DNA from 2 places in the Bradyrhizobium sp. LTSP857 genome. Region 1 is predicted to be linked to the other one. Evidence: riboswitches for the same ligand, from Rfam matches in the RefSeq annotation. Region 1 holds a riboswitch; the other holds the start of a gene.
What was found. Region 1 has a riboswitch for S-adenosylmethionine ahead of metX (homoserine O-acetyltransferase MetX). Riboswitches for the same ligand answer to the same signal wherever they lie in the genome.

Region 1 (12,187 bases):
AGGTGAGGAGCATCAGTGGCGCGTTCGCTCGCCTTGGTCAGTGACCCGGCGGCGCCGCGCTCAGTGGTCGGGTTATAGGCCCCCCCGCTCGGGATTGTCAACGGCCATTGTCAACAAATCGTCGCACGGTGGATTGTTCGAAAAAATAACGCGTTTACAGACGGTTAGAGAGGTCGTGAGCGCGCGGACCGAACGCGACCGATGAAAAAATCCAAAAAAGTTTGGGTCCCTGGGGGCTCCGGAAGCGGCTTCTGGCGCCCCCCTCCGGGGAAGCCCCAGGCGCCAGCCCGTTCAGGAAACTTTTTCCATATGAGGCGCCGTACTAGAGCCACAATCCCGCGGCGTTCTGATAAGAGACAAGCTTGAATCGCGGGATGCCAGTGGGGGCTGCCTGCGATTTTTACGGGGTCAGAGGAAGGCGATCTTACGATGACGCGGCCTTCCTTGGACATTCGAGAGACATCGAGAGACCTTTACCCGCTTAGCTGTTCGTAATTTCGGCCGGGCCCTCAATCAGGGCCTTCTGAGCGCGAACGCCTATGCGGCACGGCTTTTCCCGCGATCCCCCTTGAAGAGGGCGACCAGGGAGGAGCGCGAGACGAGGCATTTCGGGTCGTTATTGGGGGACTTGGGTTGAACCACAGGACGTCACGCGGCGCTTACGGGCGTGAGACCGGGATCATCGATCTCGGCCACGAGCCGCCGCTGTCCGTCGATGGTTCGGAAGCCGCCGTCATCGATCGCCGTCGCGTTTCGGTACAATGGTTCAGCGGGACAATTTTGACCGGACTCTGCGGCGCAGCCCTGATCGGCGGCGCCGTTTTCGCATCGCTCGATGGTGAGATGACCTTCGCCAAGGTGCCGGAGCGGGTCGAGGGCGCGCTGCGCGGTGCGTTTGGTGCGGCTGATCGCGCCGCCACGCTGCACAAGAGCGACCGCCTGCCGCCGCCGAATGAATCCACGGCCTCGCGCAACATCGTGCGCGTCTCCACCGTCGCCCGCGTCGGCAACCGCGATGTGATGCGCGTGCGGCCCTTCGTCCGGATCGCCGGCAATCTGTCGATGACGACGAGCGACCTGTCGGCGAAGATTCCGCCGTTCAACGCCCAGCGTCTGCTCACCGATGTCGGCTCCGACCCGAAGGCCGCCGCTGACGATCCGAACAATCCCGAGGCTGTCGAGCCCGACGCAGAAGTCTCCTTCGTCACCAAGGACCTGTCGCCGGTGCTGCCGAAGGCCAAGATTTCCGCGGTGGTGGCGCTCGACGACATCCTGATGCGGGTGCGCGACGCCGCCAATTGGCGCGGCAATGGCGGGGTGCGCTACGCCTCGCTCGCGAACGCCGCAGCCGACGTCTCCGGCGCGACCGGCTCGTCCGACATGAAGATGGCCTACGCCACCGAAGTGTCGCCGTCCGATCCCTATGCCGGCTTCGAGACGCGCGTGGTGCCGGAAAACGTCACGCTGCTGCCGAAGACCAAGGAACAGATCACCGGCGGCAATCCCAACGGCGAGCGCGTTCATGTCGTCAAGAAGGGCGACTCGGTCTCCTCCGTGCTGCGCGATCTCGGCGCCACGCCGGACGAAATCAAATCGATTTCAGCGACGCTCGGGCCCCGCGGTCGCGACGGCGGCCTGAAGGAAGGCGAAAAACTCCGCATCCTGATGGCGCCCTCAAGCCCCGGCGCCCGGCTCCAGCCCTATCGCGTCGTCGTCGCCAACGACACCATGGTCGAGGCGATCGCTGCGCTGTCCGACCTCGGCAAATACGTCGCGGTCGACGTTTCCAGCATGAACACCGTCGCCGACGCTGCGACCAACGCCAACAGCGACGATGATGAGGATGACGACGGCACCGGCGTGCGGCTCTACCAGAGCATTTACGAGACCGCGATGCGCAACAAGGTGCCGATGCCGGTCATCGACGACATGATCAAAATCTACTCTTACGACGTCGATTTCCAGCGCAAGGTGGCGCCCGGCGACTCGTTCGACGTCTTCTACGCCGGCGAAGACGAGGGCGTGACGGCGACCGACAAGAGCGAGGTGCTGTTCGCTTCGCTCACGGTCGGCGGCGAGACCAAGAAATACTACCGTTTCCAGAGCCCCGATGACGGCGTCGTCGACTACTATGACGAGACCGGCAAGAGCGCGAAGAAGTTCCTGGTCAGGAAGCCCGTCAACAGCGCCATCATGCGCTCCGGCTTCGGCGGCCGCCGCCATCCGATCCTCGGCTATGTGAAGATGCACACCGGCGTCGACTGGGCCACCGCCTACGGCACGCCGATCTTCGCCGCCGGCAACGGCGTGATCGAGAAGGCCCAGCTCGAAGGCGGCTACGGCAAGTATGTCCGCATCAAGCACAACAACGGCTACGAGACTGCCTACGGCCATATGTCGGCCTTCGCCAAGGGCATGGAGCCAGGCAAGAAGGTGCGCCAGGGCCAGGTGATCGGCTTCGTCGGCTCGACCGGCCAGTCGACCGGCCCGCACGTCCACTACGAAATCCTGGTCAACGGCCGCTTCGTCGACCCGATGCGCGTGAAACTGCCGCGCGGCCGCTCGCTGGAAGGCCCGATGCTCACCGGTTTCGAGAAAGAGCGTGACCGGCTCGACGGCATGATGAGCGGCCGGGGCGGCGCGATCGCCCGCATGTCGGACGCCACCGGCGGGCCGCTCCAAGTGACTAATCGGTAATTTTTTTCAGATCATACGACGTCGAAAAACGCCCCGGAGAGGCATGGCCTTCCGGGGCGTTTCTCGTTTTGCGGTGTGTGCCTACGCTCAGTTCAACTTCCGCTTCGACACCGGTGCGTCGAACTGGGTGATCTCCGCGGTCTGCGGCGCCTTGCCGTTGAAGGTCAGCACGTTGCCTTCGGACGAGATCGCAACGCTGTCACCGTCCCTGACATCGCCGGCCAGGATCATCTCGGCGAGCGGATCCTGGACGTAACGCTGGATCACCCGCTTCAGCGGCCTTGCGCCGTAGGCGGGATCCCAGCCCTTTTCCGCGAGCCAGTCGCGCGCCTTGCCATCCAGCGTCAGCACGATCTTGCGATCGGTCAGGAGCCTTTCGAGGCGGCCGAACTGAATCTGAACGATCCGGCCCATCTCGCTCTTCTGGAGACGATGGAACAGGATGATCTCGTCGACACGGTTCAAAAACTCCGGCCTGAAATGTCCGCGCACCGTTGCCATCACGTGCTCGCGCACGACTGACGTGTCTTCGCCTTCCGGTTGATTCACCAAATACTCCGAACCGAGGTTCGAGGTCATGATGATCAGCGTGTTGCGGAAATCGACGGTACGTCCCTGGCCATCGGTCAGGCGGCCATCGTCGAGCACCTGCAACAGGACGTTGAACACGTCCGGATGCGCCTTCTCGATCTCGTCGAACAGCACCACCTGGTAAGGCCGACGCCGCACCGCCTCGGTGAGCGCACCACCCTCATCATAACCGACATAGCCCGGAGGCGCGCCGATCAGCCGCGAGACCGAGTGCTTCTCCATGTATTCGGACATGTCGAGGCGAACCATCGCGGTCTCGTCGTTGAAGAGATACTCCGCGAGCGCCTTGGTCAGCTCGGTCTTGCCGACGCCGGTGGGGCCCAAGAACATGAACGAGCCCATCGGCCGGTTGGGGTCCTGGAGGCCCGCGCGCGAACGGCGCACCGCGGTCGCAACCGCATGTACGGCCTCGCTCTGGCCGACGACGCGCTGTCCGAGCTGCTCCTCCATCCTGAGGAGCTTCTCTTTCTCGCCTTCCAGCATCTTGTCGACGGGCACGCCGGTCCAGCGCGAGACCACCTGCGCGATGTGATTGGCGGTGACCGCCTCCTCCATCATCTCGCCGGAGTTCTCTTTGGCCTCGATATCGGCAAGCTGCTTCTCGAGCTCGGGGATCCGGCCATAGGCCAGCTCGCCGGCCTTCTGGAATTCGCCGCGCCGCTGGGCATTCGCAAGATCGACGCGCAAACCATCAAGCTCCGCCTTCAGCTTCTGGGCGTCAGAGAGCTTGTTCTTCTCCGCGCTCCAGCGCGACGTCAGCGCCGCCGACTTCTCCTCGAGCTCGGCAAGCTCCTTCTCCAGCGTCTGGAGACGGGACTTGGAGCCGGCATCGCTTTCCTTCTTCAGCGCTTCCTGTTCGATCTTCAGCCGGATGATTTCCCGATCCATCGAATCGAGTTCCTCCGGCTTGGAATCGACCTGCATTTTCAGCCGCGCGGCGGCCTCATCCATGAGGTCGATCGCCTTGTCCGGCAGGAAGCGATCGGTGATGTAGCGGTTGGACAGCGTGGTGGCGGCCACGAGCGCGGAATCAGTGATCCGCACGCCGTGGTGCTGTTCGTACTTGTCCTTCAGCCCGCGCAGAATGGAGATCGTGTCCTCGACCGTGGGCTCACTGACGAAGATCGGCTGGAAGCGCCGCGCCAGCGCCGCGTCCTTCTCGACATGCTTCCGGTACTCGTCGAGCGTGGTCGCGCCGATGCAATGCAGCTCGCCGCGCGCAAGCGCCGGCTTGAGCAGGTTGGACGCGTCCATCGCGCCGTCGCCCTTGCCGGCGCCGATCAGCGTGTGCATTTCGTCGATGAACAGGATGATACCGCCTTCAGCAGAAGTTACCTCCTGCAATACGGCCTTCAGCCGCTCCTCGAATTCGCCGCGGTACTTCGCGCCGGCAATCAGCGCCCCGAGATCGAGCGAGAGCAGCTTCTTGTCCTTGAGGCTTTCCGGCACGTCGCCATTGACGATGCGCAGCGCCAGGCCCTCGGCGATGGCGGTCTTGCCGACGCCGGGCTCGCCGATCAGGACGGGATTGTTCTTGGTCCGGCGCGACAACACCTGGATGGTGCGGCGGATCTCCTCGTCGCGACCGATGACCGGATCGAGCTTGCCGTCGCGCGCCGCCTGGGTCAGGTCGCGAGCGTATTTCTTCAGCGCGTCATAGGCGTTCTCGGCGGTCGCCGAGTCAGCCGTGCGGCCCTTGCGCAGCGCCTCGATTGCCGCATTGAGGTTTTGCGGGGTCACCCCGCCCTTGCTGAGGATCGCGCCGGCCTCGCTGTTCTTTTCCAGTGCGAGCCCGAGCAGCAGCCGCTCGACGGTGACAAAGCTGTCGCCAGCCTTCTCGCCGGCCTTTTCAGCGGCATCGAAGGTGCGGGCGAGTTCCGGCGCCAGATAGATCTGCCCGGCGCCACCGCCAGAGACCTTCGGCACCTTGCTCAGGGCGTCCTCGGTCGTTTTCAGAATTGCGCGCGAATTACCTCCGGCGCGGTCGATCAGACCGCCGGCCAGCCCCTCGCTGTCGTCCAGCAGGACTTTCAGGAGGTGCAGGGTCGAAAACTGCTGGTGCCCCTCGCGCACTGCAAGCGACTGCGCGGACTGGATGAAGCCCCTGGAGCGTTCGGTATACTTCTCGATGTTCATATGTCTTTTCTTTCCCTCGGCCTGCCCCTGGAGCCCCTAAGGCACTCCAAACGGCATCTTCATTGGGTTTCCGTTTGCCGCGTTGACATTCCTCAACCGGCAGCGGTCGTTATCAGTCGGCGCTGGCGCCGGCCTGACCCAGATGTGGGAAGCGTGCCTTCGGACTGGAAGAGGCGAGTTCACAATTTCGTGCGCGGGTTAGCCTGCTTGGCGCGGACCGGTCGAATCCCTTAATTTGCGCTATGACATCCAGCCATACCGCCGAGATTACCGGCCTCTACCGCTACCCGATCAAGGGCCTGACGCCGGAACCCCTGCCCCGTGTTCCCTTGAGACGAGGGGAGACCCTGCCCGCCGATCGCCGCTACGCCATCGAGAACGGCCCAAGCGGGTTCGACCCGGAGGCGCCGGCATGGAAGCCGAAAATCCAGTTTCTGATGCTGGCGCGCAATGAGCGGCTGGCTTCGCTCGATAGCCGGTTCGAGGAGGCGACCAACCGCCTGACCATTCGCAAGGACGGCCAAATCGTCGCCAGCGGCGATCTCGAGACCGTCGCCGGCCGCTCGGCCATCGAGAACTATTTCACGGAGAATTTTCAGCCGGAGCTGAAGGGTCCACCCAAGGTCCTGTCCGGCCGCGACCACAGCTTTTCCGACGTCGCCCGCAAGGTCGTGTCGATCATCAATCTCGCCAGCGTCCGCGCCATCGAGACCATGCTTGGCGGGGCCGCCGTGCATCCCCTGCGCTTCCGCGCCAACCTTTACGTCAAGGGCTGGCCGGCCTGGTCCGAGCTCGACCTGGTCGGAGAGACGCTCGCGATCGGGCAGGCCCGGCTGAAGGTGGTCAAGCGCATCGTCCGCTGCCCGGCCGTCAACGTCGACCCAGAGACCGCCAAGCGCGATCTCGAAATCCCGCCCACGCTGTCGCGCAACCTCGGCCATATGGATTGCGGCATCTATGCCGAGGTGATCGCTGATGGTGAGATTGGTGTGGGGGATGCGATTGCGGTGGAAGAGCCGACGCTGGTGTGAGCTTCGTAGGGTGGGCAAAGCGAAGCGTGCCCACCATTCTGGTCCTCGGACGTTGATAGGCCGTTGGTGGGCACGGCGCTTGCGCGCCTTTGCCCACCCTACGGCAGCGTCACTCCGTCAATTCGGCATCACATACGCATAGATCCGGCCGCGCGAGATCGGCGCTTCGCGGACGCGATTGCCGTTGTTGCCGGAGATCATGATCGGATTGCCCTGCGCATCGACGCCGGTGATGATGCCGACATGGCCGCCCCGCGACATGACCGCGATGGCTCCGACCTGCGGACCCGAGACACGCGTGCCGTAATGCGCAAACGAATTCGCCATGTCCGATCCGGTGCCATGGTGGCCGGTCTTCTCAAGCACCATGTTCATGAAGCGTGCGCACCACAGGCTGCCGCGCCCGGTCGGATTGCCGCCGACATAGCGGCGCGCCTCGGACACGAGGCCCGATCCACCGCCGAAGCCGCTGCTCATGGCCATGTTGCCCGCGCTCCCAACGTCGCCAGCGCTGCTCTTGTTAACAGCGTAGCTCATGTTACGAGCGCGGCTCATATTGCCAGCGCGACTGGTGTTTCCGCCGATGACCATGTCACCACCGCCCGCGTAGTGCATGCTACCCATGCTGCCGCTATTGGCATTCGGATCGTAGCTGGCCTGCGTATTCATGAACCCGCTCGCCTGCAATTGCGCGGCGCTGCGCTCGAAGCGCGAGCCGCGCGCATGGTGCCGGTAGTGATGATATCGCTGGGCTGAGTACGCGGCGTGATGCACGTAGGCGTGCCGCTGAGCGCTATGACGATGAGATCGTGCTGACGCTGGAGAGGTGACCACGGCCACCGCCGCAAAGAAGAGCGCCAGCGCGATAACACAACGCGACAGGCGAGACGCAAACAACTCGAACATTCTTCATCCTTCGTTGACACCCCCAGTTCCCGTCGGCCCGTGCGGTGACCGACATCCGTGAGGCCGTAAAGCGTCCGGATGTGGCGAGAACAAGACGCCGCGCGGCGGCGCTAATTAACGCTTCGGGGAATTGTTGCGATGATTTTGTGTCGATGCTGGTCTGACGCTGCCGCATTGCGGACAACAGCATTAACTGCGATCCTCTATGTACGGCTTCAAGAGAGGGAAACAGTTAATGCCCCACGCCACGACCAGGGACGATGTCCGCATCTATTTCGAAGAGGCGGGTCAGGGAACGCCGATAATTTTTCTGCACGAATTCGCGGCCGACTACACCAATTGGGAGCCGCAGATGCGTTATTTTTCCCGCGGCCACCGCTGCATCACCTATTCGGCGCGCGGCTACACGCCGTCAGATGTGCCTGATGGCGAGGTCTACAGCTACACGCATTTCTACACCGATGCGCTTGCCGTGCTCGATCATCTCAAGATCGATCGCGCGCATCTCGTCGGTCTCTCAATGGGCGCCTATTCATCGCTTCAGATCGGATTGAACGCGCCGCAGCGCGCGCTGTCGATGACGCTCGCTGGTGTCGGCTCCGGCTCGGAGCTCGAAACTCTCGACGCCTGGCGCAAGCAGTGCCGCGCCAATGCCGAACAGTTCGAGACGCTCGGCTCCGCTGAAGTGGCAAAAGTCACGCGCGAGGCGCCGAGCCGGATTCCCTTCCTGGTGAAAGACCCGCGCGGCCACGCCGATTTCTACGCCGCGCTGGCGCGGCACGATGCCAAGGGATCGGCCAACACGATGTGCGGCTTCCAGGGCGGCCGCCCCTCGATCTACAATTTGACCGATGCGATCAGACGCGCCTCCACGCCCGCGCTGATCATCTGCGGCGACGAAGATGATCCGTGTGTCGGGGCGAGCCTGTTCCTGAAGAAGCATCTGCCGGCGGCGGGGCTCGCGATGTTCCCGAAGTCGGGCCATGTGCTCAATCTGGAAGAGCCCGCGCTGTTCAACGAGACGGTGGCGCGGTTCGTCACGCTGGTGGAAGCTGGGCGATGGCCAGTGCGCGATCCGAGGTCGCTGGCGGCGCATTAGCGCGACGGCGTTGCCTCACACTCCATCGCGTAGCCCGGATGGAGCGAAAGCGTAATCTGGGTTTCTTGAACGCGGCCTGACCTGCCCCGGATTGCGCTGCGCTCCATCCGGGCTACGGCCGCTTACACTCGCAATAACGAGAAGCTACTTTCCCTGCCCGCGTGTGAGCAAAAACACGCCCTGCTCGCCGAACAGATTCCACACCCACCACGGCATCCGCAGCCGCAGCGGGCGGCCGTAGAGGTCGAGCGCTTCGGCGCGCTCCATCTTGACGCCGATGGCGTCGCAGAGCTCGACGAAATCCTTGATGGTGCAGAAGTGGATGTTGGCGGTGTCGTACCAGCTGGCCGGCAGATTCTCCGTGCGCGGCATGTGACCGCCGATCAGGAGTTGAAGGCGCATCTTCCAGAAACCGAAATTCGGGAACGACACGATGGCGCGGCGGCCGATGCGCAGCAGATTCTCCAGCACGACCTTGGGCTGGCGCGTCGCCTGAAGCGTCTGCGACAGGATTACATAGTCGAAGGCATCGTCGGGATAGTTGATCAGGTCGGTGTCGGCATCGCCCTGCACCACCGCAAGGCCCTTGGCGACGCAGCGGTTGACGCCCTCGCGCGACAGCTCGATGCCGCGCCCGTCGATGCCGCGGGTCTCCAGGATCTGAAGCAGATCGCCGTCGCCGCAGCCGACGTCGAGCACTTTCGAGCCGGCCTTGACCATCCCGGCGACCAGCAAATGGTCGGCGCGAAACTGCCCCGACTGTTCAGTCGAGAGGCCGCCCAGCGGCAGCACTTCCTGTACAGACATCGCTAGCCGTCCTTGTTAGCCATTCTTGCCAGTGAGCCCGCGCGCCTTGCCTGCCGATTGCAGGAAGGCGCGGGAGATATCGAGGAATTCGGGCACGTCGAGCAGGAAGGCATCGTGGCCGCGATCGGTCTCGATCTCGGCAAACGACACCCGCGCGCTCGACGCATTCAGCGCATGCACCAGCGCGCGCGATTCCGAGGTCGGGAACAGCCAGTCGCTGGTGAAGGAGACCACGCAGAAGCGGGTCTGGATGCCCGCGAACGCCTTTGCCAGCACGCCGCCATGATCGCCGGCGATGTCAAAATAATCCATCGCGCGGGTCAGATAGAGATAGGAATTGGCATCGAAGCGCTCGACGAAAGACGAGCCCTGGTAGCGCAGATAGCTCTCGACCTGGAAGTCGGCGTCGAACGAGAAGGTCGGCAGCTCGCGATCCTGCATGCGCCGTCCGAACTTGCGATGCAGCGCCGCGTCCGAAAGATAGGTGATGTGCGCGGCCATGCGCGCCACGGCGAGGCCGCGATGCGGATGGAGGCCATGGTCGGCGTAACCGCCATTGTGCCAGTCGGGATCGGCCATCACGGCCTGGCGACCCAACTCGTGGAATGCGATGTTCTGCGCCGAGTGCCGCGTCGAGCAGGCAATCGCGAGCGCGGAGAACACGCGCTGCGGATAGGCCGCGGTCCATTGCAGCACCTGCATGCCGCCCATCGAGCCGCCGACGACTGCAAACAGCGTGTCGATGCCGAGCCGGTCGATCAGCATCGCCTGCGCGCGGACCATGTCGGGGATGGTGATGACTGGGAAATCGAGGCCCCACACCTTGCCGGTCGCCGGATTGATCGAGGCAGGTCCGGTCGAGCCCATGCAGCCGCCAATGACGTTGGCGCAGATCACGAAGTACTGGCTCGGATCGAGCGGTCGGCCCGCGCCGACCAAAGTTTCCCACCAGCCGGGCTTGCCGGTGACGGGGTGCACATTGGCGACGTGCTGGTCGCCGGTCAGCGCATGACAGATCAGGATCGCGTTCGAGCGATCGGCATTGAGTTCGCCGTAGGTCTGGTAGGCGATCTGGAACGGCGAGAGATCGATGCCGCAATCGAGCCGCAGCGGCTGATCGGCGCCGAAATGCGCGACGAGCGAGCTCGGATGATCTACCTCATGCGACCGTTCATCGGCACTGATCGCGGGACTGGGAATCGACTTGACGCCAACCATCTCTGACCATCGTCCTCGTTTGCGATCGGACTTCAGATCGCCACTGACATCAGGCCATAAAAAACCCGGCCTGAACGATAGGTTCGGCCGGGATCGAAAGCGTCCCCGGCCTGTTTAGCGATTTTTTTAACGTGGCTGCAAGCCGGCCGGCTCAAATGACCACGGAACGGGCAAAATCTACTGGCTCGGACGGTTTTCGTCAAGTCACGGTCCGGATGAGCCAAATTCACCCCTCCGCCGTCGGCGAAAAAGGCCCTCATTTCTCTTTGCTTTCGCGGCCCATCCTGCCTAATCAGAGCCTCAACCGCAGCGGATCCGGCGCTTGCTGATCCGCATTGGACCACCTCTCAACAGCGCCTCACAGATATGTCCCAACGTCCGCCCGCGCCACCATCGTTGCAGGAACTGCGCAAGGAGATCGACGCGATCGACGAGGGCATGCATCGCCTGCTGATGCAACGCGGCGACATCATCGACCGCCTGATCCAGGTGAAGCAGACCCAGGAGATCGGCTCCGCGTTCCGTCCGGCGCGCGAGGCCGACATGATGCGCCATATCGTCCAGCGCCATCGCGGCATCCTGCCGCTCGACACGGTCGAGAGCATCTGGCGCGTCATCATCGCGACCTTCACCTACGTCCAGGCGCCATTCTCGGTGCATGCCGACATCGCGGTGAGCGAGCCTGCAATGCGCGATTCCGTCCGCTTCCATTTCGGCTTCACCGTGCCCTACGTCGCGCATTTCAGCGCGCAGGCCGCGGTCGAGGCGGTGGCGAAATCCAAGGGCGATCTGGCGCTGGTCTCGGCGACCTCCAGCCACACGCCGTGGTGGCTGGAGCTGGAGGAGGAAGGCGCGCCAAAAATCATCGCGCGGCTGCCTTTCGTCGAGCGCGCCGACCATCCGGCCGCACTGCCTGTGTTCGCGATCTCGCGCGTCGCCGACAGCGCCCTGGTGACGGAGGTCGAGACCTTCAGCGTGCGCGTCTCGGGGTGGAACGCCGAGGTCGCGCGGGCGCTGTCGCCGCTCGCCGAGATCGTGGCGGTGCCCGATACCGCCTTCGATGGCGCGGCGCTGCTGGTCTCGGTCACAGCCGCGAGCAGCATCGACAAGATCAAGGCTGCCCTGATCGAAGCGGGGGCCTCGGTGCGCTCCACGGCCCTCGTCGGCAGCCACGCAACGCGCTATACGGTGCCCCCGACCGGGTCGAAATCGTAAATCGCGAACCGCTTAAGCCCATCCGGAGTTGAAGATGTCCCGCCCCGTGCCGAATCCCGGCATTCTCGATATTGCGCCCTACACGCCCGGCAAGAGCCCGGTCGCTGAGCCGGGCCGCAAGGTGTTCAAGCTCTCGGCCAACGAGACCCCGTTCGGCCCCTCGCCGAAGGCGATCGAGGCGTTCAAGAACGTGGCGACGCATCTGGAAGACTATCCGGAAGGCACCTCGCGCGTGCTGCGCGAAGCGATCGGCCGCAGCTTCGGGCTCGATCCCAACCGCATCATCTGCGGCGCCGGCTCGGACGAGATCCTCAATCTGCTCGCCCACACCTATCTCAGCTACGGCGACGAGGCGATCTCCACCACCCACGGCTTCCTGGTCTATCCGATCGCAACCATGGCGGTCGGTGCCAAGAACGTGGTCGCGCAGGAGACGAACCTCACCTGCGACGTCGACGCCATCCTGAAAGCGGTGACGCCGAAGACA
Region 2 (12,187 bases), on a different contig from region 1:
AGTGCACGCAGTCGCCGAGGACGATGCCTGGGTCGAGGCACGCTCGCTGATCGAGACGGTCGAGGACGTCGAGCTGATCGATCCCGACCTGTCCGGCGAGCGGCTGCTCTATCGCCTGTTCCACGAACGCGGCGTGCGCGTGTTCAATCCGCTGGCCCTGAAAGCGCAATGCTCCTGCTCGCGCGATGCCGTTGCCGCCATGCTGCAGAGCTTCTCGCCCGACGACCGCGCCGCGATGGTCAAGGACGACAAGGTCGTGGTGACCTGCGAGTTCTGTAGCTCGGTGTACGGATTCACACCGCAAGAAGCGGGCGTGGAAGACGCGTAGACGCCTGTCTATCCTCCGTCATTGCGCGCCACGCACTCGGTGTCATCGCCCGACTTGATCGGGCGATCCAGTACTCCGAGACGGCAGTGATCGAGCTGATAGGCCGCGGCGTACTGGATTCCCCGCCTTCGCGGGGAATGACAGCCAGGCTAGTTCAACACCCTCTTATTATCCGGGCTATCCAGCGAGAACGTCGGCACGTCGATCTCGAAACGTTCGCCGCTTTCGCTGACCATCTGGTAGCGGCCGGTCATGAAGCCCGACGCGGTCGAGAGCGGGACGCCGGAGGTGTATTCGAAGCGCTCGCCGGGGGCGAGCGTCGGCTGCTCGCCGACCACCCCCTCGCCCTTGGTCTCCTGTTGCCGGCCGGTGGCGTCGGTGACGATCCAGTGCCGCGTCTTGAGCTGCACGGTCTCGTCGCCGGAATTGGTGATGACGATGGTGTAGGACCAGAAATAGCGCGAGCGGTCGGCCGACGACTGCTCCGGAACAAAGTTCGGCTCGACGGTCACTTCGATCTGGCGGGTCACGGCGCGGTACATGGTTGCCATCATAACGAAATCCCGGCCGGGAACCAAACGCCGCAGGCGGCTTTCGCGACATCGTCCCGCCAGAATTGACAGGGAAGGACACCTCCAGGGAAATACACCCTGATGTGATCCGGCCGCTTTGCGAGGCGGCGACTGGACCGCTACACTCCTCAAACATCGCGATTTGCGGAAGGGTTTTTGGGCCCCGATGACCATTGCCGATCAAGTGACGGGATCGACGATCGCGGGAACCGCGGGTGCAAAACCTGTGGATGCCAAGCCCGTGGACGCAAGGCCGCGCACGGCCGCGCCGGCCATCACGCTGCCCGTCATCGGCGAGCGTGAGCTCCGGCTCGATCTGTTCCGCGGCCTGGCGCTGTGGCTGATCTTCATCGACCATCTGCCGCCGAATCTCCTGACCTGGTTCACGATCCGCAATTACGGCTTCAGCGACGCCACCGAGATCTTCATCTTCATCTCCGGCTACACCGCCGCCTTCGTCTATGGCCGCGCGATGCTGGAGTCCGGCGTCGTCATCGCCACCGCGCGCATCCTGCGCCGGGTCTGGCAGATCTATGTCGCCCACGTCTTCCTGTTCACGATATTCCTCGCCGAGATCTCCTACGTCGCCACCAGCTTCGAGAACCCGCTCTACACCGAAGAGATGGGCATCATGGATTTCCTCAAGCAGCCAGACGTCACCATCGTGCAGGCGCTGCTGCTGCGCTTTCGTCCCGTCAACATGGACGTGCTGCCGCTCTACATCGTGCTGATGCTGGCGCTGCCCTTGATCCTGTGGTCGATGAAGTGGAAGCCGGACGTCACGCTCGGCTTCTCGGTCCTGCTCTACGCCGTCACCTGGGAATACGATCTGTATCTGTCCGCCTATCCGAACGGCTTCTGGGCGTTCAATCCTCTGGCCTGGCAATTGCTTTTCGTGTTTGGGGCATGGTGCGCGCTCGGGGGTGCGCGACGCATGTCGCGCATTCTGGTGTCGCCCGTGACGATGTGGATATCGATCGCCTATCTGGTCGCGGCGTTCTACGTGACGCTGACCTGGTACGTGCCGCAACTCGGCCATCTCATGCCGAAGCTACTCGAGCAATGGATGTATCCGATCGACAAGACCGACCTGGACGTGCTGCGCTTCACGCATTTCCTGGCGCTGGCCGCGCTCACCGTGCGCTTCCTGCCGCGGGACTGGCCGGGCCTGAAATCGCCCTTGCTGCGGCCGCTGATCCTGTGCGGCCAGCATTCCCTCGAGATCTTCTGCCTCGGCGTTTTCCTGGCCTTCGCCGGCCATTTCATCCTGGCCGAGGTCTCGGGCGGCCCGGGCATGCATGCGCTGATTAGTCTCTCCGGAATCCTGATCATGTGGGCCGTAGCCTGGGTGATTTCGTGGTATAAGCGGGTGGCTGACAAGAGCGGTTCGCAAACCAAAAACGCCGTCGGCAGCGCCGATATGGCGGGAGGGGGCTGATGAAGGCGAAGGTTCTCCTGAGCCTGATCCTGCTGTGCGGTAACCTCGCCGCGCCCCCGGCGCGCGCGGGCGATACTGCGCCTGCGGCCCCCGCAGCCTGCGAATTGCCGTCCTATCTGCTCACCACCGAAAGCCAGCTCCACAAGGTCGCCGATGCCGTCAAGGCCGGCAAACCACTTGAAATCCTGGTCGTCGGCAGCCGTTCAACGACCATTCCAGCCTCGGAGGAGGCTTCCTATCCGGCGCGGATGCAGGCAATTTTGAAGGAAAAGCTGCCACCTGCGGAGGCGGTGCACGTCTCCGTAGAAATACAGAGCAAGAAAACCGCGGAGGAGGCCGCCACCACCTTCGTTAAGCTGATGGAAGCAAAAACACCTACTTTGGTCATCTGGCAGACCGGGACAGTGGATGCTATCCGATCCATCGATCCCGACGATTTTCGCGGCGCGGTGACCGATGGGGTTGCTGCGTTGCAAAATGCAGGGGCTGACGTCGTCTTGATGAATTTGCAATACAGCCCGCGTACCGAAACCATGATCTCGGCGCCGCCTTATCTCGACAATATGCGGGTGGTGGCGCAGGAGCATGATGTCCCGCTGTTCGACCGTTTCGCGATCATGCGGCAATGGAATGATCAGGGTCAGTTCGACCTGTTCAGCCCGTCCCGCGGCCCTGAACTGGCGAAACAGGTCCATGATTGCCTTGGCCGCGCGTTGGCACAGTTTGTGATCGACGCTGCCCATCTGGGCCCGGCCCAGCAGCAAAATTGAGGTCTAGCGTTAATGAGTTCTCTCCGCCCTTTTTGCCTGACGGCATGGCTGGCTGCGTTCGCAGCGGCGGCGCTGCTGATGTTGGCGCCGCAGGTACCCGCTTACGCACAAACCGCGCAGGCATCGCCCGCGCCCACACAGACGGCTGATCCCGCTCCTGCATCCTCGCCGTCCCAGACCACCGTTGCGGCCACCCATCCGCCCGCCGAGCAGCGTGGCCTCACGACGCGCGCCATCGACAAGGTGAAGCAGGTCGCGAAATCCGCGGGCGACATTTTTAGCCGCGTGCCTTGCCTGTCGCCGAAGGGCGGCGCGAAAGCGATGGGCTCGCTGCCGCATGTCGCGAACAAGCTCGTCGCCGGCCAGCCCGTCTTGATCGTCGCGTTCGGCTCGTCGTCGACCGCAGGTTATGGCGCGAGCTCGCCTGACTTCAACTATCCGAACCGTCTCGCCGCGCAGCTGCGCCGGCAATATCCGACCGCCAGCATTACTGTCATCAATGCCGGCGTCGGCGGCGAGGACGCGCCCGAGATGATGAAGCGTCTCCAGAACGAGGTGATCGACGTGCATCCGGATCTCGTGATCTGGCAGGTCGGCACCAATGCCGTGCTGCGCAACCTCGATCCCGGCGATACCGCCAAAATGGTCGAGGACGGTATCTCGCGCATCCAGGCCGCCGGCGGCGCCGACGTTGTGCTGGTCGATCCGCAATATTCGCCGCAGGTGACGCAGCGCGCCGAAAGCGCCAGCAAGATGGTGAAGCTGCTCGGCAAGGTCGCCGAGCTCCGTCATGTCGGCATCTTCCCGCGCTTCGAGGTGATGCGCGACTGGCACGAGAAGCAGGCGATCCCGGTCGAGAGCTTCGTCATCGCCGACGGCCTGCACATGAACGATTGGGGCTATGCCTGCTTCGCCCAACTCCTCGGCGACGACATCATCCGCTCCGTCGGCCAGATCAAGCTCGGCGTGAACGTGCCCGCGGACGTGCGGACCTATCGGCCGATGTGATGTCGTAGGGTGGGCAAAGGCGCAGAGCGCCGTGCCCACCATCTATCGACATCGAGATCGTGAATGGTGGGCACGCTTCGCTTCGCCCACCCTACGATTTCGAGCGTGTCGCAACCTCACGCCTTCTCCAGCGCCGCAGTCAGATCCTCGATCAGATCATCGGCATGCTCGAGCCCCGCCGAGAAGCGGATGAATCCCTCGCTGATGCCGAGCGCTGCGCGATCCTCGGGCTTCAGGCGCTGATGCGTCGTCGTGGCCGGATGCGTCACCAGGCTCTTGGCGTCGCCGAGATTATTCGAGATCTTCGCGAGCTTGAGCTCGTTGAGCACGCGGAACGCGCCCTGCTTGCCGCCCTTCACTTCGAAGCCGACCAGCGTCGAGCCGCCGCGCATCTGCTTCTTCACGAGAGCTGCCTGCGGATGATCGGCGCGGCCGGGGTAGATCAGCCGCGAAACTTTTGGATGGCTCGCCAGCGCGTCGGCGATGCGCGCCGCGGTCTCGGTCTGCGCGCGCACGCGCACGCCGAGCGTCTCCAGGCCCTTGAGCAAAACCCAGGCGTTGAACGGCGAGATCGACGGGCCGGTCTGGCGCATGAAATTGTGGATGTGCTCCGCGATGAAGGCTTCCGACGACAGGATGATGCCGCCGAGACAACGGCCCTGGCCGTCGATGTGCTTGGTCGCGGAATAAACCACGACGTCGGCGCCGAGCGCGAGCGGGCTCTGCCAGATCGGCGTCGCGAACACATTGTCGACGACGAGCCGCGCGCCGCCGCTATGCGCGATCTCGGCAATCGCGGGAATGTCGAGCACGTCGAGCGTCGGGTTGGTCGGGCTCTCCAGGAAGAATGTCTTGGTGTTCGGCTTCAGCGCGCGCTGCCACTGGTCGAGATCGAAGCCGTCGACCAGCGTGGTCTCGATGCCGTAGCGCGGCAGCAGGTCCTGAATGACGTAAAGGCACGAGCCGAACAGCGCACGGGACGCCACCACGTGATCGCCGGCTTTCAGCGGCGCGAGGATCGCGGTCGTCACCGCGGCCATGCCGGTCGCGGCCGAGCGGGCGGCTTCGGCGCCTTCGAGCTCGATCATGCGGCGCTCGAACATCGCGATGGTTGGGTTGGAGTAGCGCGAATAGATGAAGCCGGGGTCCTCGCCCTTGAACCGCGCCTCGCACTCCTCGGCGCTGTTGTAGACATAGCCCTGGGTCAGGAACAGCGCCTCCGACGTCTCGCCAAATTGCGAGCGCAGGGTGCCGGAATGGACCAGACGGGTTTCGGGGCGGTAGTGGGCGGTGGACGCCGGGGACTTCGACATAGGACCTCCTGCGTGACCATCGAAAATGGTCACAAAAAAACCGGCCTGGATATCTCCACGGGCCGGGATCACAGAGGTCCCCGGCCTGTTTAGCGACTTATTTAACGTGGCTGCAAGCCGGCCGGCTCAAATCACCACGGGATAAGTCATGCTCATATTCCGCAATGCCCTTTTCGTCAAGGCGTCCATCGGATAGCCGTAAAAGGCTGTATTTTCCGCATGTCCGGATACATTTGCCCCCTGACGAGGACCCAAGTTTGACGTTCACGGTCGCCGCCGACGCCAATGGTATCCTGCCCGACCGCATGATCGCGGCGATGGCGGAGGCGGGCCTCATCCTGCCTGCCTACGACTTCGTCGAGAGCCAGATCCAGCCCGCGAGCCTCGACCTTCGCCTCGGCGACATCGCCTATCGCGTGCGCGCGAGCTTCCTGCCCGGCCCCGGTGCCACCGTCGCCGAGCGCATCGACGAATTGAAGCTGCATGAGTTCAGCCTCAGTGACGGCGCGGTGCTGGAGACCAACTGCGTCTACATCGTGCCGCTGCTGGAAAGCCTGGCGCTGCCGCCGGAGATCGTTGCGGCCGCAAACCCGAAGAGCTCGACCGGCCGGCTCGACGTCTTCACCCGCGTGATCGCCGACGGCACGCGTCGTTTCGACATGATCGGCGCAGGATATCACGGCCCGCTTTATGCCGAGATCAGCCCGAAGACATTTCCGGTACTGGTCAGTGAAGGTTCGCGGCTGTCGCAGGTGCGCTTCCGCACCGGCGACGCCATCCTCAATGCCGACGAGCTCGACGCGTTGCACGCGTCCGAGCGGCTCGTCGATATCGACGATGCCGATCTCTCCGGCGGCGTCGCCGTCTCCGTCGATCTTTCCGGCGAGAAGGGGTCTGGCTTTGTCGGCTACCGCGCCAAGCGCCACACCGGTGTCATCGACGTCGATCGTCGCTCGGGCTATTCGGTGCAAGACTTCTGGGAGCCGATCTCCGCACGTCCCGACGGCAGCCTGATCCTCGATCCCGGCGAGTTTTATATCCTTGCCTCGAAAGAGGCCGTGCAGGTGCCGCCCGACTACGCCGCGGAGATGGTGCCGTTCGATCCGCTGGTCGGCGAATTCCGCGTGCATTATGCCGGCTTCTTCGATCCCGGCTTCGGCTATGCCGGTGCCGGCGGGCAGGGCTCGCGCGCCGTGCTCGAAGTGCGCTCGCGCGAAGTGCCCTTCATCCTCGAGCACGGCCAGATCGTCGGCCGCCTCGTTTACGAGAAGATGCTGGCGCGTCCCGACGCCATGTACGGCCAGCGCATCGGCTCGAACTATCAGGCGCAGGGCCTGAAGCTGAGCAAGCATTTCCGGGTGTAGCCGCATCCTCCACTGTCATTCCCCGCGCAGGCGGGAAATCCAGTACGCCGCGGCCTCTCGGCTCAATCACAACCGCCTCTGGGATACTGGATCGCCCGGTCTTCGCCGGGCGATGACAGCCAATGTGTGGCTGGTTGCGCCGCTCCATTCGCGATGACACACTCCCGCAAAACAACAAGCCGGGAGCGAACATGACCGCCGCAGCTGACTCCGCGCAGGATGCCCAATGGAAACGGTGGCGCGCGGTCGCTGACCTCTACCACGCTTACTTCACGGGCCTCATCCTCACCGTCGTCACGCGGCGCGGCACGGCGGATGCGGCCGAGTTCGCCTTCCGCGTGTTTCGCCGTCAGCAGCAAGAGCGTTTTCTGCCAGGGCTCGAGAAGCTCGGGCTCAGCCATCTGCCGCCCGCCGTCGCGGCTGCGCAATATCACTATCTCTCCAACTGGATCGGCGGCGTGCATGTCGAGTACATGTATGAGAGCGACACCAAGGCCTGGATCCGCTATCCGCCGCCGCGCTGGATCTGGAAGGGCACCGCGATCTGCGGCGTGCCCGGCGAGGTCTCGCGCGCGATGCTGCGCGGCTGGCACGCCAACAATGGTGTCGCGCTCGGCGATCTCAGGCTCGGCTTCGTCTGCACCAAGCAGAGCGTCGACGGCCAGGACGGGCTCGAAGGCTATTACCATCAGTACGACCTGCCGCTCGAGCTGGACCAACGCCTCGTCTTCGCGCGGCATCTGGACGCGCCGCTGTTCGATGCGAAGACGGCCCCGGCATTGCCTGTGTCGAGCTGGCCAAAACCGCGGTTGGAAAAAGCCTATCGCAACTACGCGATGGAATATGTGCGCACCGCCGCGCCCGTGATGGTGCAATTGTTCGGGCCTGAAGATGCCGGCTATCTGCTGCATCTCACCGGCAAGCTGATCGGCATGCAATACTTTGACGAGGTCGCGGCCGCGCTGTCGATGAGCCGCGGCGGTGCGAGCGAGTTTGCGTCGTTCCTCAACGCGCTGTTCGCCGCGCAGGACGATGCGGCCGAGGCGACACAATCCGAAGGTACGTTCGAACTCCGCCAGCAGAGTTGGAAGCTGATGGACGACGTCGCCGACTATCACCGCGCCTGCGCCAAGGTGCTGGAGGGATTGTTCGAGGGCCTCGCTGCGGGATGCGGGCGGCATATCGGTGTGCACCTGCGCCCGACGGCAGGCGGCCGTTCGCCGATGGTCTGGACCATCGGGTAATTCCACCACTTGAAATGCGCTGCCGCAGGGCACGCCTGCACGTGGCGCAGGAGGAATCGCTGCGCGCCGTGCTAACAAGCCCTCGCTGCGCCCTGTGCGCGAACAAATTTATTGGCACACTTACTCATTGCCGCGCCGCAAATGGCGCTCGTGCCCGGGAGAGGAAATGTCCGACATCGCCGAAATCCCGGTCGATGAGCAAGAACGTCCGTTGCCGCCGCTTCTGCGCCCCCTGAGGAGCGCGCTGACCGACGGACCGATCCTGCGCACGCTGCTTGGCCTCGCCTGGCCCAATGTGGTCGCGCTGTCGGCCGGCACCTGCGTGGTGATCGCGGAGACCTCGTATATCGGACGTCTCGGCGTGGAAGCGCTGGCCGCGATGGCGCTGGTGTTTCCGACAGTGATCCTGACCATGACGATGTCGGGCGGCGCCATGGGCGGCGCGGTGGCCTCCTCCATCGCACGTGCGCTCGGCGCCGGCGATCGCGAACGCGCCGGCACGCTCGCGGCACATGCGCTGCTGATCGGCATCACCTTCGGCGTCGTCTTCATGCTGGGCATGCTGATCTTCGGACCCAAGGTGCTCGAGATGCTCGGCGGTCGCGGCAATGTGCTGGCGCATGCGGTCGCCTACACGCAGGTATTTTTCGGCGGCGCGGTGCTGCCCTGGCTGCTCAACACCATGGCGGGCGTGTTGCGCGGCACCGGCAACATGAAGCTGCCGTCGCTGTTGATCCTCAATTCCGCGGTCTGGCAGGTCGTGCTTGGCGGCACGCTGGGTCTGGGGCTCGGGCCCGTGCCGCAATTCGGCATGCGCGGTGTCGCGGCCGGCTCGCTGATCGCCTATTCCATGAATATCTGCGTGATGGGCTGGTATCTGTTCTCTGGCCGCGCGCGTGTGGTGCCGAAGCTGCGCGGACTTCGCATTCAGTGGGCGATGTTCTTCGATATCCTGAAGGTCGGCGCCATCGCCTGCTTCTCGCCGCTGCAATCGGTGCTGACGATCTCGATCTTCACCCACATGCTGGCAAAATTCGGCACCGCGATCCTCGCCGGCTACGGCATCGGCGCGCGGCTGGAATTTTTGCTGACCTCGATCGCGTTCTCGTTCGGCATCGCCTCGGTGCCGATGATCGGCATGGCGGTCGGTGCCGGCCGTATCGCGCGCGCCCGGCGCATCGCCTGGATCGCAGGCGCGTCTGCATTCGTCGCGGTCGGCGCGCCCGCTTGCCTCGTCGCGCTGTTCCCCGACCTCTGGGTCAACATTTTTACCGACAGCGCCACGGTGCGCGCGACCAGCCATCAATATCTGTCGACGGTCGCACCATTCTACGCCTTCATCGGCCTGGCCTCGACGATGTACTTCTCATCGCAAGGCGCAGCCAAGGTGATTGGCCCTGTGCTGGCGCAGACCGCGCGGCTCGCCTACATCGCGACGACCGGCTGGTGGCTGTCGACGCATGACGCCACCGCGCAAAACTTCTTCTGGCTCGCCGCCAGCTCGATGGTCTTGCTCGGGCTGCTGTCATGCTCCAGCGTGGTGCTGACGCGCTGGGGTCCGCGCGAAAGCAAACCGTCGATCAGGCCGGTCTTGTCGGCAGCCGCTGACTAGAGCCCTTCCGTTCCGATCGAATCGGAACGGGGCTCTAGATTCTTGTTTTGACGCGTTTTCTTTACGCGAACCGGTATCCACTTCGCTCGAAAACGCTCTAGTGATGCTTGTGGCGGCGATGGCCGCCTCCGCCGCCGAAATTGGCCATGCTCATCATTTGCGGGAGCATCGCCATCATCTGGCCGGCCGCGGGGCTGCTGAGCATGCTCATCATGTCTCCGCCGCCCATGCCGCCCATCGTGCCGCCAAGGCCGCCGCCACCCATCATGCCACCGAGGCCGCCACCGCCGTTCTCCATCATGGGGCCCATGGTCTGGATCAGCGCGGCGAAGCGGCGCTTGCCCATCTTCGCCTTCATCATCTCCAGCATCGGCGCCATCTGGGTCATCATGTCCCCGCCGCCGGCACCTCCGCCGCCGCCGCCGAGAAACTGCGCCTTCGCCGGCGTGCTCGCGACCGAAAACAGCAGCAGCACGGCGGCTGCCTGGCAGATCAACTTTGCTGCACCTCTCATGGCATGCTCCTCGCGTGCGTGGCTCAGCCGGGAGGGCAGAGCCAACGGGACGCACGCCGGCATGGTTACGGCCGATGAGGGCAGTACTCTGTGAGAAAGATCACGTAGCGGCCGGCGGAAATGCCTTGTGCATGGCGATCACAGCCTCCTTGGTCTGCCCCTGCACATAGGGCGCAAGCTCGTTCGGCAGCATGTCGATGATCCAGACCAGGCGGCAGCTTGCCTCGCTCTCGGCAATCACCTGCACCGAGGCGCTGTAGTGCTTCAGCCGCTCGCTGTTGATCGCATAGACCAGCCGCTGCCGCGCATCGTCGCAATCGACCAGCACCTCGCGCGCCACCGAGCCGTTCGCAAAGGTAACGATGCGCGCATCGCCGTCGCGCGTGCAGGCGGTGACGAAGCCCGGCGCCAGCCGCTCGTGCAGCGCGCCGAAGTCACGCACCGCGTCCCAGACTTTGTCCGCGGGTGTGTTGAGGGGAACGTCGTTGTGTATGGAGGCCATGGAGGAAGTGTCCTTGATTGAGTGAGTAGGGTGGGCAAAGGCGCAAAGCGCCGTGCCCACCATTCATCGGCATCGTCGCGTGCGATTGGTGGGCACGCTTCCGCCTTCGCTCTCCGAGCTACGGCGGACAAGTCGCTTTGCCCACCCTACGAATTCGCGCGCGTGGCGAGCCTCACGCACAAACCGCTTCGACATTGTTGCCATCGGGATCGATCAAAAACGCCGCGTAATAGGTCGGGCTGTAATCCTTGCGCGGCCCTGCGCCACCATTGTCGCGGCCGCCGCTCTTCAGGCCTTCGCTGTGGAACGCCTTGACCGCGTCATGGTCCCCGGCGCGAAAAGCGATGTGCGCGCCGTCGGCCTTCCGTCCCTTGTTCAGATGCAGCCAGAGCGCCGGCGCATCCTTCGGTCCGAAGCCGGCATAGCCGTCGCCGCTCGAGCACAGGACGTAGCCGAGCGGCGCCAGCGCCGCGGTGTAAAAGCGCGTGGCGGCGTCGAGGTCGGCAACACGCAGTCCGATGTGGTCGTACATGATCGTCTCCATTTGCAATGCGCGCCTGTGTGGTGGCGCGCGCCGGAGACGAACCTAGTCAGTTGAGGGTGAGATGCTCTTGGAGAATCTTGCGCTTGCCCTTTGAGGCTTGCCGGAACTTCGTCGGCGACACGCCGGCGGCGCGATGAAACGTGCGGACGAAGTTGGAGAGGTCGCCGAAGCCAACGTCGTAGGCGATGTCGGTGACCGCGATGTCGTCGTCAGCGAGCAGGCGCGCCGCATGCCGCAGCCGCGAGCGCACCAGATATTGATGCGGGGTGACGCCGAGCACATTCGAGAACAGCCGCAGGAAATGGAACGGGCTCAGGTCCGCCTGCCGCGCGGCCTGTTCGAGGTCGATCTCGGCAGGCGAATTCTCGTCGATCCATAATGCGCCCTCGACCGCGCGGCGGCGATCGCGTGCGGTGGGCGCGGCCCGCTTGCGCGGCTTGCCCGAGGCCACATCGACAAAGCGGCCGGCAAAAATCTGGCCGACCTCGTCGAGGCCGAGATCGCTGTTGCCATCTGCTGCCGCTTGCGCGAGCTCGCCCAGCACCATCAGCTCGGGCAGCGGCGGCGTTGCGCCGACCTGCCAGAGCTCGCGGCGCCCGCCCAGGGCATCGACGAGATCCTCGCTGAAGAAGAACGACAGGCAGACGTCGCCGCTGACATGCTCATGCGTGCAGGTGTATTCGTCGCCGGGCGCGCCGACCAGCAGCGAGCCCGCCACCAATTCGAAGAAGCCGGCGCGGCAATGGCAGCCAAAGCTCCCCGAGCGGACATAGGCGATCGAATGACCCAACCGGCATTCGGCAAACGGCTCGTCGCCCGGTCCCGCATCGCAGCGAAACTCGGAGACTGTTATCGATTGTGACGTCAGCAGCCTAGTCGCATCCATCCTTCCTACTTAGGAAGGCGGGCGCGGCGGAGCAACGGGCAGCAGCACCTCGAACAGGGTCTTGCTGGCGATGGGATGCGCGCCCTCCAGCG

Region 2: another riboswitch for S-adenosylmethionine. It lies ahead of UP06_RS23730 (O-succinylhomoserine sulfhydrylase); the one in region 1 lies ahead of metX (homoserine O-acetyltransferase MetX).

Annotation. Positions count from the first base shown of each region.
Region 1 is NZ_JYMS01000032.1:8,836-21,022, forward strand. Features, by position in the region: gene UP06_RS20820 (M23 family metallopeptidase) at 634-2,697, shown strand; gene clpB (ATP-dependent chaperone ClpB) at 2,785-5,424, opposite strand; gene UP06_RS20830 (MOSC domain-containing protein) at 5,667-6,455, shown strand; gene UP06_RS20835 (TIGR02594 family protein) at 6,573-7,361, opposite strand; gene UP06_RS20840 (alpha/beta fold hydrolase) at 7,597-8,460, shown strand; gene metW (methionine biosynthesis protein MetW) at 8,605-9,267, opposite strand; gene metX (homoserine O-acetyltransferase MetX) at 9,283-10,485, opposite strand; SAM riboswitch at 10,579-10,658, opposite strand; gene UP06_RS20855 (chorismate mutase) at 10,852-11,700, shown strand; gene hisC (histidinol-phosphate transaminase) at 11,735-12,187, shown strand, end outside.
Region 2 is NZ_JYMS01000037.1:46,667-58,853, forward strand. Features, by position in the region: gene UP06_RS23705 (Hsp33 family molecular chaperone) at 1-328, shown strand, start outside; gene apaG (Co2+/Mg2+ efflux facilitator ApaG/CorD) at 478-870, opposite strand; gene UP06_RS23715 (OpgC domain-containing protein) at 1,067-2,338, shown strand; gene UP06_RS23720 (SGNH/GDSL hydrolase family protein) at 2,338-3,108, shown strand; gene UP06_RS23725 (SGNH/GDSL hydrolase family protein) at 3,121-4,116, shown strand; gene UP06_RS23730 (O-succinylhomoserine sulfhydrylase) at 4,233-5,429, opposite strand; SAM riboswitch at 5,498-5,577, opposite strand; gene UP06_RS23735 (2'-deoxycytidine 5'-triphosphate deaminase) at 5,687-6,793, shown strand; gene UP06_RS23740 (hypothetical protein) at 6,985-8,037, shown strand; gene UP06_RS23745 (MATE family efflux transporter) at 8,204-9,649, shown strand; gene UP06_RS23750 (hypothetical protein) at 9,747-10,163, opposite strand; gene UP06_RS23755 (SRPBCC family protein) at 10,264-10,665, opposite strand; gene UP06_RS23760 (VOC family protein) at 10,838-11,197, opposite strand; gene UP06_RS23765 (helix-turn-helix transcriptional regulator) at 11,256-12,095, opposite strand; gene UP06_RS23770 (methylated-DNA--[protein]-cysteine S-methyltransferase) at 12,105-12,187, opposite strand, start outside.